2 regions of the Paenibacillus glufosinatiresistens genome follow, and region 2 is predicted to be linked to the other one. Evidence: riboswitches for the same ligand, from Rfam matches in the RefSeq annotation. Region 2 holds a riboswitch; the other holds the start of a gene.
What was found. Region 2 has a riboswitch for glycine ahead of gcvT (glycine cleavage system aminomethyltransferase GcvT). Riboswitches for the same ligand answer to the same signal wherever they lie in the genome.

Region 1: another riboswitch for glycine. It lies ahead of RBI05_RS15290 (amino acid permease); the one in region 2 lies ahead of gcvT (glycine cleavage system aminomethyltransferase GcvT).

The regions. Positions count from the first base shown of each region.
Region 1 covers NZ_JAVFHT010000016.1:47,528-52,790, forward strand. The annotation lists gene yicI (alpha-xylosidase) at 1-1,325, opposite strand, end outside; gene RBI05_RS15285 (helix-turn-helix transcriptional regulator) at 1,490-2,413, shown strand; gene RBI05_RS15290 (amino acid permease) at 2,410-3,810, opposite strand; glycine riboswitch at 3,948-4,027, opposite strand; gene araA (L-arabinose isomerase) at 4,201-5,263, opposite strand, start outside.
Region 2 covers NZ_JAVFHT010000005.1:44,471-49,733, forward strand. The annotation lists gene RBI05_RS08055 (class I SAM-dependent methyltransferase) at 1-592, shown strand, start outside; gene gcvH (glycine cleavage system protein GcvH) at 751-1,143, opposite strand; glycine riboswitch at 1,390-1,491, shown strand; gene gcvT (glycine cleavage system aminomethyltransferase GcvT) at 1,754-2,884, shown strand; gene gcvPA (aminomethyl-transferring glycine dehydrogenase subunit GcvPA) at 2,892-4,244, shown strand; gene gcvPB (aminomethyl-transferring glycine dehydrogenase subunit GcvPB) at 4,241-5,263, shown strand, end outside.

The DNA.
Region 1 (5,263 bases), on a different contig from region 2:
AGCTGGGTATAGTAGTTGTGCATTTTGTCGGGGTCGGAGCCGTCATGATAGACGACGTCGGTCGGAATGCGCTCGCCGAAGTCGGTCTTGAAGCTGTCTACGCCCATGTCCACAAGGTCGCGCAGGTAGCCGGCGAACCATTCGCACGCTTCCGGATTCGTGAAGTCCACGAGACCCATGCCCGGCTGCCAGCGGTTCCACTGCCACACATCCCCGTTCGGCTTCTTCACCAGATAGCCGCGCTCCATCCCCTCGGCGAACAGCCGCGAACGCTGGGCGATGTACGGATTGATCCAGACGCAGATCTTCAGTCCCTTGTCCTTCAGGCGCTTCAGCATGCCGGTCGGGTCCGGGAATACTCTCTTATCCCATTCAAAATCCGTCCACTGGAACTCGCGCATCCAGAAGCAGTCGAAGTGGAACACATGCAGCGGCAGGTCGCGCTCGGCCATGCCGTCGACGAAGGAATTTACCGTCGCTTCATCGTAATCCGTCGTGAAGGACGTCGTCAGCCACAGGCCGAACGTCCAGGCCGGAGGCAGCGCCGGTCTGCCCGTGAGATCGGTATAGCGGGTCAGCACTTCCTTCGGAGTCGGTCCGTCGATCACAAAATAGTGCAGATTCTGGCCCGGCACGCTGAACTGAACGCGTTTGACCTTCTCGGAGGCTACTTCCAGGGAGACCTTCTCCGGCTGGTTGATGAAGACCCCGTATCCTTTGTTGGTCAGATAGAACGGAATGTTCTTGTAGGCCTGCTCCGAGCTGGTGCCGCCGTCTTCATTCCAAATATCCACCACCTGGCTGTTCTTGACGAACGACGTGAAGCGCTCGCCGAGGCCGTATACCCATTCGCCTACGCCAAGATCCAGCTCTTCGCGCATGTAGGTTGCGCCTTCCGGACCGCGGACATGGGCCATGGCCTTGAAGGAGCTGCCGGTCAGACGCTTGCCGTCCCGCACGAAGTCGAGGCTCCATGCCGCACCCTTGCTGATTACCGCAGACAGATTGCCGCTGGTATAGACGAGGCGCTCCTCGTCTTCGGTTACCGTTACGTGGCCGGTAGCTCCTTCATTCAGTTCGAACTTCGGTCCGCGTTCCACAGCGCCCATGAAATGCGTGACCTTCACGCCGATGACGCCCGGCAGCGGGGAATGCAGCTTCAGCGTCAGAAGCGCCGTATCCAGCATGTTGGCGCGGGTGAGAATCGGAGCGGTAGCCGCCACGACCGTCAGTTCGTCGCCGCTGCGTTCAGCCGTATAGAACTGAACCGCACTGTCGAGCGCGTATCCGTCGCGGACAAGCCAATAACCATTGGAGAATTTCATTGTATGGGTTCCACCTTTCGGTTGAGAATGATCTGGATTGGTTCTGCATGTATACTTGCATTATAATGTGTATGAAAGCGCGATACTTGCAATATTCAGCGCAAAAAATAACACAATTCTGATATTCATCGAATTTGTATTCCATTTACAGGGAGGGACTGCCGTTGGACCGCGGCTTGCAGACAGGCCTGAAGGAGACGCGCCGGCACGGCGACGCCATGTTCCCGCTCGGCGTGTACGAGATCGCACTGCCGGGCGGGGCCCATGTGCTGGACACCCACTGGCATGAAGAGGCCGAATTCTTCATGCTGCTGGAAGGCGACATTCTGTTCCAGACCGGAACCGAGGTCTTTCCCCTGCGCGCCGGGGAGGCCGCCTTCATTGACCCCGGCGACATTCATGCCGCCTACCCGGCGGATGACCGGCCCTGCCGGTTCTGCGCGATTGTGTTCCACCCCGATCTGATCGCGAGCGCCCAGTACGACGCCGTGCAGCAGTCGGCGGTGCTGCCGCTCCGGGAGAAGCGGCGCACCTTCCCGCGGGTGCTGCGTCCCGCCGTCCCTTGGCAGCGGGAGCTGCTGGACACGCTGGGCCGGATCGCCGCGCTCTACGGGGAACAGCCGTCCGGCTTCCGCATCCGGCTGAAGGCCGCCCTGCTGGAGCTGCTGGCGCTGCTGGCTCCCGATGGCCGCGCCGACAACCGCAGCGAGACCGGCGAAGCCGACAGCGCTAAGCTGAACCGGCTGAAGACGGTGCTGCTCCATATTCAGGAGCGGTATGCCGAACCGCTTCGCGTCGCCGAGCTGGCCGGGCTCGTGCATATGAGCGAGGGCCAGTTCAGCCGGTTCTTCAAAGCGATGACCCGCAAGACGCCGGTGGAGTATATCAACGACTACCGGGTCGCCCGCGCGGCCGAGGCGCTGCGGGGGGGCGAACGCAAAATATCCGACATCGCGCTGGATGCCGGATTCGATAACGTCAGTTATTTTATTAAGGTTTTCCGCCGGGCCATGGGCTGCTCTCCAAGCGAATTCCGCAGACAGGCAGAGGAGAGCACGGCCCCGCCGCCGGACGGTTCCGGTTCTTAGCGGGGCAGTTCTGCCGGACCTTCAGGCAGCGCTCCGCCAATTGCCGGGCTGCTCTCCCCTTTGCGGCTGCGCAAGGCATACAGCGTGTACAGAAGCACGAACCAGAGCGGCGTGAACAGCAGTGCCGGCCGCGTCTCATCGGCAACCAGCATAATGAGGAGAATCGCCGCAAACAGCCCCAGGACCGCATAATTGACAAATGGTGTCAGCGGCGCTCGGAATGCGGACGCCGCATGTAAATCCGGACGCTGTTTCTTGTAACGGATATGGCAGACAAGCACGACGGCCCACACCCACAGGAAACAAATCGCGCTCACCGTCGTTACGATGCCGAACGCCTGCTCCGGAACCAGCTTGCTCAGCAGGGCCCCTGCGGAAATGACGAGCGTGGACACCAGCAGCGAGTTGCCCGGCACATGATTGCGGTTCAGAGCGCCGAAGCGGGCGGAAGCCTGGCGGTTCCGGCTTAAGTTGTACAGAATCCGGCTGGTCGAGAACATTCCGCTGTTGCAGGCGGATGCGGCCGACGTCAGGACGACGAAGTTGATAATTCCTGCGGCAACCGGAATCCCGACCAAGGTGAAGGTCCGGACAAACGGACTTTCCGCCGGACTGAGCTGGGTCCAAGGGTTGATGCAGAGCAGCACGAAGAGCGCTCCCACATAGAAGAACAGAATCCGCAGCGGAATTTTGTTGATCGCCGAAGGGATATTTTTCTCCGGATTCGACGTTTCCGCCGCCGATACACCCACCAGTTCAACGCCGACATAGGCGAATACCACCATCTGGAACGAATACAGAAATCCCGAAATGCCGTTCGGAAATACCCCGCCGTGCATCCACAGATTGCGTACCGTCACTGAGCCTGCGTCCGTCTTCAAACCCGTGATCAGGAGTACCACGCCAAGCCCGATCAGCGCCAGAATGGTAACCACTTTAATTAAGGCAAACCAGAATTCCAGTTCCCCGAAGTTTTTGACGGTCATTAGATTCAATCCCAGCAGAATGATCAGACAGACGACCGCCGGAACCCACTGCGGGATGTCGAACCAGTACTGCACATACACGCCCACCGCTATCACATCGGCCATCGCCGTCATAATCCAGCAGAACCAGTACGTCCAGCCGGTCACATAGGCGGCCCGGGGACCCAGATAATCCTCCGCAATGTCCGTGAACGATTGATAGCCTTTATTGGACAGCAGCAGCTCTCCCAGCGCTCTCATGACAAAAAATACGGCGACGCCCACGAGGATATACGTCAGCATGATGGACGGGCCGGCCTTTTCGATCGCTCGGCCCGAGCCCAGAAACAGCCCTGTGCCGATTGTCCCCCCGATCGCGATCAGCTGAACATGCCGGTTGGCCAGCTCCCGCTTCAATTCCTGTTGTGCCATGCTCTGTTCCCCTTTCAAATTCCTATGAGTCTTTGTGAAGCCAAAAAAAAAGAGACCGGATCTACTCCAGTCTCCTGCTGCAAGAATAATAAATACCCTCCTCCGCTCCGGCATAGCCGGTATGGATGGCTGGTATTCAGTACTCTTCTGTCCTTTTGCCTGAGATGGTGAACCCTTCGGCGCTGCGGATATCCGCAGTCTCTCCAGAAGCTGCTCCTGCTATAGTACGATCCATAGCAATCATAGCTTGTGAATAATATGAAGTTATGGAGGCGGCGGCGCGCTCCGGATGGCTATTATCATACTTTTTATTAAACCTGCCATACAGTGACATAAGTCGCATAATTGAAAATAGAGCGGACGGGCTGACCCGTCCGCTCTGCTCTGCCGTTACTTGATGACGACGTATTCCAATCCAACCAGCTTCGCGTAGGACACGATCTGGTCGGTCGTCAGATTCAGGGAGACGACGGTGTGGTGGCCTCCGCCGTTCTCAATCCAGGCTTTGACGCCGTCCTGGAAGTTCGGCTTGACGGTCCACAGCACGCGGGCCACCGGCAGGTTCGGTGCCGGAACCGTCGGCTCGAACGCCGTTACTTCATTGATGAGCAGCTTGTAATGCGTGCCGAAGTCGGCCATCGACACGACGACGCCCTCTCCCGCTGAGCCGTCGAAGACAAGCCGGGCCGGATCTTCGCGGTCGCCGATTCCCAGCGGGGAGACGAGAACCTTCGGCTTGCCTGACGCAAGGCTCGGGTCTACCTCCAGCATATGGGACTGGAGGATGGCTTCCTGGCCGGCGGCCAGCTCATACGTATAATCCTCCATGAAGCCTGTGTTCCGGTTGTGCGCCATCACCTTCAGCAGACGGTCCAGCGCGGCCGTCTTCCAGTCGCCTTCGCCGGCGAAGCCATAGCCCTGCGCCATCAGCCGCTGAACGGCCAGCCCCGGAAGCTGCTTCATCCCGTGCAGGTCTTCAAAATTGGTGGTGAACGCATTATAACCGCCGTTGTCCAGGAAGCGCTTGAGGGCGATTTCGTAGGAGACCTGCACCTTGACGCTGGCTTCCCAGTCTTCCTTGCTGTAGCTGCCGTAATCGAAGTCATACAGCTCCGCATATTCCGCGAACAGCCCGTTGATCTCTTCCTCCGTAACGGCGTTCACGTACGCCACCAGATCGCCGATGCCGAAATAATCCACGGTCCAGCCGAACTGGATCTGGGCCTCTACCTTGTCCCCTTCCGTCACGCCGACGTTGCGCATGTTGTCGCCGAACCGGGCTACCTTAATATTGAAGCTCTCGTTGTAGGCAACCGCCACATCCATCCATTCCGCGATCTGCTTCTGCACTTCCGGGCGCTCCCAGTAGCCGACGACGACTTTGTTCTGCTTCTTCAGGCGGGCGTTGATGAAGCCGTATTCCCGGTCGCCGTGAGCGGCCTGATTCAGGTTC
Region 2 (5,263 bases):
CTCGATCCTGCTCGCCCGGGAGGGGTTCTCCGTCACCGGCATCGATCTCGACGCAGCCAGTCTCCGCTTCGCAAGAGCCGAACGTGCCCGGGAATCGAAGCCGGTCCGCGATCATGTCGCCTTCCAGCTGGCCAGCATTCTGGATTTCACGGCCGGGGAGCACCGGTTCGATACCGTGATTCTCGGAGAAATCCTCGAACACTTTGCCCACCCCGGGCGGCTGATCGCCCGCGCCTCCGGGCTGCTGGCCAGAGGCGGCAAGCTGATCGTCACCGTGCCCTATGGCTACCATCCCTATCATGACCACAAGCAGACGTTCTACGCGGGCAGCCTCTCCCGCCTGCTCTACCCGGAGTTCCGCGAGTGCGCGCTGGAAGTGAGGCACAAGTATCTCTGCTACGCAGGCGCCAAACGCGGACGTCCGGCTTCGCCTCCGGCTCCGGGAGCGGACCGGCTGCGCCGGTGGATGGAGCTGGACGAAGCCGAGTTCCTGCGGATCGAGCAGGAGCAGCAGCGCCGGATGAACCAGCGCAAAGCCGCGCTCGACAGAGCCGCCGCCCGCCTGAAGCAGCTCGAAGAGAGAGACGAGTAGGCATACGGCGACACCGCCTTGCGCCTTCATTCCCCGTCTCCCGAAACCGCGCCCCGGCGGCAGTCCTTCTACACGCCATCCAGTTCCTTCTCCCTCCCAAGAAGGCTTCGGTCCCGCACTCTCCGGGTCCGAAGCCTTCTTCCGTGATGATCCGCGTCTTATTCGCCGATGATTTCCTTGTAGGCCGCTGCGTCCAGAAGAGACGCCACCGCCGCCTCAAACTCCCCGTCCAGCTCCAGCTCATAGATCCAGCCTTCGCCGTAAGGCTGCTCGTTCAGCAGCTCGGGACGGTTCTCCAGCTCCTCGTTGATCCGGGTCACCGTTCCCGATACCGGGGTATACAGCTCGGAGACCGTCTTGACCGATTCGATGCTGCCGATGCTGTCGCCCGCCGTCACCGCCGCGCCGACCTCCGGGAATTCGACAAATACGATATCTCCGAGCAGATGCTGGGCATGGTCGGTGATGCCTACACGGACGGTCCGTCCTTCGCCCTGCTGCGCCCACTCGTGTTCTTCGCTGTACCGGAGGTGATCCAACACTTCGCTCATTTCCTACGCCGTCCCTTCACTCGTGAATTTCATCAAACTAAGACTACGGGATACCCTTCCGCCGTGTCAACCGTCAACGCCCGGATAACGTACGGAAAAGCTGACAGGCAGCTGCCAGACCTTGTGCGATTCAGCTGATTGAAAGCGGATACCACAAAAAAATCACGAACATTTCTCCTCTTCTCGTTGACAGCATACGGGAAAGGCGGGTTTAATGGAGTGAGAAGAATCACATAGGTCAGGCGAATGAGGGTGCAGGGAGAGACCGCTTGCTGAAGGCGGCGCCGAAGGAGTAAGCCCGGATGCAAGCCGGGTGAATCTCTCAGGCAAAAGGACCTGTACCGGACGCATCTCTGGAGAGCACCGCCGCCCGATGCAGCCTTAGGCATGGGGGAGAAGCGGTCACCAACGGGGAAACCCGCATCTATGCCAGGCGGAGCCGATTGCCCGCCCGGACGCAGAGCGTCCGGCAGGCAGGGGCCGTGAGGCAGCGGGGCAACTCTCAGGTACAAGGGACAGAGCGAAAGAAGCGCGAGCGCGCCAGAGGCGCCTCCTTCTTTTGCCTGTCCTTTTTGGCATGCCATTCTAAATCGCGGAGGAGAGTGAACACATGGACCACCTGAAAAAAACGCCCCTGCGCGCGCAGGCCGACGCCTTCCCGGATGCCCGGTGCATCGACTTCGGAGGCTGGGAGCTGCCCGTGCAGTTCGTCGGCATCCAGAAAGAACATGAAGCGGTTCGCACCGCTGCCGGGCTGTTCGACGTCTCGCACATGGGCGAGTTCCTCGTTACCGGAGAAGGCGCGGAAGCGTACCTTCAGCGGATGACCACGAATGATGTCAGCGGGCTTGAAGACGGGCAGGCCCAATACTCGCTGCTCTGCTACCCGGACGGCGGCACCGTGGATGATCTGCTGGTGTACCGTCTGGGCGAAGGCCGCTATATGCTGGTCGTGAACGCCTCCAATACCGTCAAGGATTTCGAGTGGCTGAAGCTCCATCTCCCGGCGGAGGGAGGCCCGAGTCTTCGGGATGCCTCGGAGGAGACGGCATTGCTCGCTCTCCAGGGTCCGGCGGCGTCCGCGATTCTCTCGGCCGTAACGGACGCCGACCCCGCCGCCCTGAAGCCGTTCCGCTTCCTGGAGGGGGCGACGGTGTGCGGCGTCCCCGTCCTGCTCTCCCGCACCGGCTACACCGGCGAGGACGGCTTCGAGCTGTACGCGCCGGCCGCCGGAGCCGTCGCACTCTGGACCGGCCTTCTGGAAGCCGGCCGGGAGCACGGGCTGCTGCCGGCCGGGCTCGGCGCCCGCGACACGCTCCGCTTCGAGGCCAGGCTGCCGCTCTACGGACAGGAGCTGTCGCCGGACATCTCTCCGCTGGAGGCGGGCCTCGGCCCGTTCGTCAAGCTCGGCAAAGGCGAGTTCATCGGCCGCGAGGCGCTCGCCGCCCAGAAGGAAGGCGGCCCGCCCCGCCGCCTGGTCGGTCTGGAGATGATCGACCGCGGCATTCCGCGCTGCCATTATCCGGTCTACGCGGACGGCCGGCGCATCGGCGAGGTGACGACCGGCACCCAGTCGCCGACCCTGAAGCGCAGCCTGGGGCTGGCGCTGATCGAGGCCGCCTATGCCGCCATCGGCAGCGCCGTCGAGGTGGAGATCCGCGGCAGACGCCTGAAGGCGGAAGTCGTGAAGACCCCTTTTTACCGGGCACAGCCTGTTCCATCCATTCGATCCAAGGAGTGAGTCCTGCATGAGACACCGTTATTTGCCGATGACCGAAGAAGACCGCAGCGCCATGCTGGGAACCATCGGGGTTCAGACCGTGGACGATTTGTTCGCCGATATTCCCGAGGCCGTACGCTACCAAGGAAGGCTTCCCCTGTCGGAAGCGCTGGATGAATACGCCCTGCTGCGCCATATGAACCGGCTGGCCGGACGCAACGCCCATTTCGATTCCCATGTCAGCTTCCTGGGAGCCGGACTGTACGACCATCACATCCCGGTCGTTATCAACCATGTCATTTCCCGCTCGGAATTCTATACCGCCTACACGCCGTATCAGCCGGAGATCAGCCAGGGCGAGCTGCAGGCGATCTTTGAATTCCAGTCCTACATCTGCGAGCTGACCGGCATGAAGGTCGCCAATGCCAGCATGTACGACGGCGCGACGGCGCTCGCGGAGGCGGCGGTGCTCGCCTCGGGCCAGACCCGGCGGACGCGGATCGTCATCTCCGACGCCGTGCATCCGGAGGCCCGGGGCGTGCTGGCCACGACCGCCCGCGGGCTGGGCCTGGAGATCGTCCCCGTCCGGGCCGCGGACGGCGTCACCGATGCCGCAGCGCTGGCTGAAGCGATCGACGACCGGACGGCCGCCGTCCTCGTCCAGTACCCGAACTTCTTCGGGGGCATCGAGGATCTCGCCGCCATGGAGAAGCTGGCGCACCGCGCCAAGGCGCTGCTGGTCGTCAGCGCGAACCCGCTGGCGCTCGGCCTGCTGGAAGCGCCGGGCCGCCTCGGCGCCGACATCGTCGTCGGCGACGCCCAGCCGCTCGGCATCAGCGCCTCGCTCGGCGGACCGACCTGCGGCTACTTCGCCATCGCCGAGCCTCTGATGCGGCGCATGCCGGGCCGCATTGTCGGCCAGACGGTCGACCGCAGCGGCAAGCGCGGCTTCGTGCTGACGCTCCAGGCGCGGGAGCAGCATATCCGCCGCGAGAAGGCGACCAGCAACATCTGCTCCAACCAAGCCCTGCTCGCCCTCTGCGCCTCGGTGTATCTGTCGGTGATGGGCCGGGAAGGGCTGCGGGAGGCGTGCGAGCTGAACATCCGCAAAAGCCATTATGCCGCCAAGCGGCTATCCGCCGTCCCCGGCGTGACTCTGGCCTTCAACATTCCGTTCTTCAACGAGTTCGCCGTGAAGCTGCCGGAAGGCACGGACCTGTCCGCCGTCGGCTCGAAGCTCGCCCAAGCGGGCTTCCTGGGCGGCTATGATCTGGGCCGGGATTACCCCGAGCTTGCCGGCCATATGCTGATTGCCGTCACCGAGAAGCGGACCCGGACTGAAATCGATGAATTTGCCAGCGCATTGGAGGGCTGTCTATGAGTAAGGAATTGCAGAAACCCGAACAGAGCCTGATCTTCGAGCTGAGCAAGCCCGGACGGACGGCGTATTCCCTGCCCGTCTGCGATGTTCCCGGGGAGGAGGAGCTGGAGTCGCTGATTCCGGCGGAGCTTATGCGCAGCGCCCCCGCCGCGCTGCCGGAGGTGTCGGAGGTCGATGTTATCCGGCATTACACGGCGCTGTCCCGCCGGAACTTTGGCGTGGACAACGGATTTTATCCGCTTGGCTCCTGCACGATGAAATACAATCCGAAGATCAACGAGGATGTCGCCCGGTTCCCCGGCTTCGCCCGCATTCACCCGTATCAGCCGGAAGAGACGCTCCAGGGCGCGCTTGAGCTGATGCATACGCTCCAGCGCGATATCGCCGCGCTGACCGGCATGGACGCCGTTTCGCTCCAGCCCGCAGCCGGGGCCCACGGCGAATGGACCGGACTCATGATGATCCGCGCCTACCACGAGAGCCGGGGCGAGCAGCGGACCAAGGTAATTGTGCCCGACTCCTCGCACGGCACGAATCCCGCCAGCGCTTCGGCGGCGGGCCTGACGACCGTTACAATTGCCTCGGATGCGGCCGGCATGGTGGACCTGGAGGCGCTGCGCGCCGCCGTCGGCCCCGATACCGCTGCGCTGATGCTGACCAACCCGAGCACGCTCGGTCTGTTCGAGACACAGATTACCGAGATCGCGGCGATTGTTCACGAGGCCGGCGGCCTGCTGTATTACGACGGCGCCAACTCGAACGCCATTATGGGCATTACCCGTCCGGGCGACATGGGCTTTGACGTCGTGCATCTCAATCTGCACAAAACGATGAGCACCCCGCACGGCGGCGGCGGACCCGGGGCCGGACCGGTCGGCGTCAAGGCGAAGCTGATTCCGTTCCTGCCCGCGCCGTCCGTCTCCCGCCGGGAGGACGGAACCTTCACGCTGAATCACGGGGGGCGGGATTCCATCGGCCGGGTGAAAGCTTTTTACGGCAACTTCGGCATTCTGGTCCGC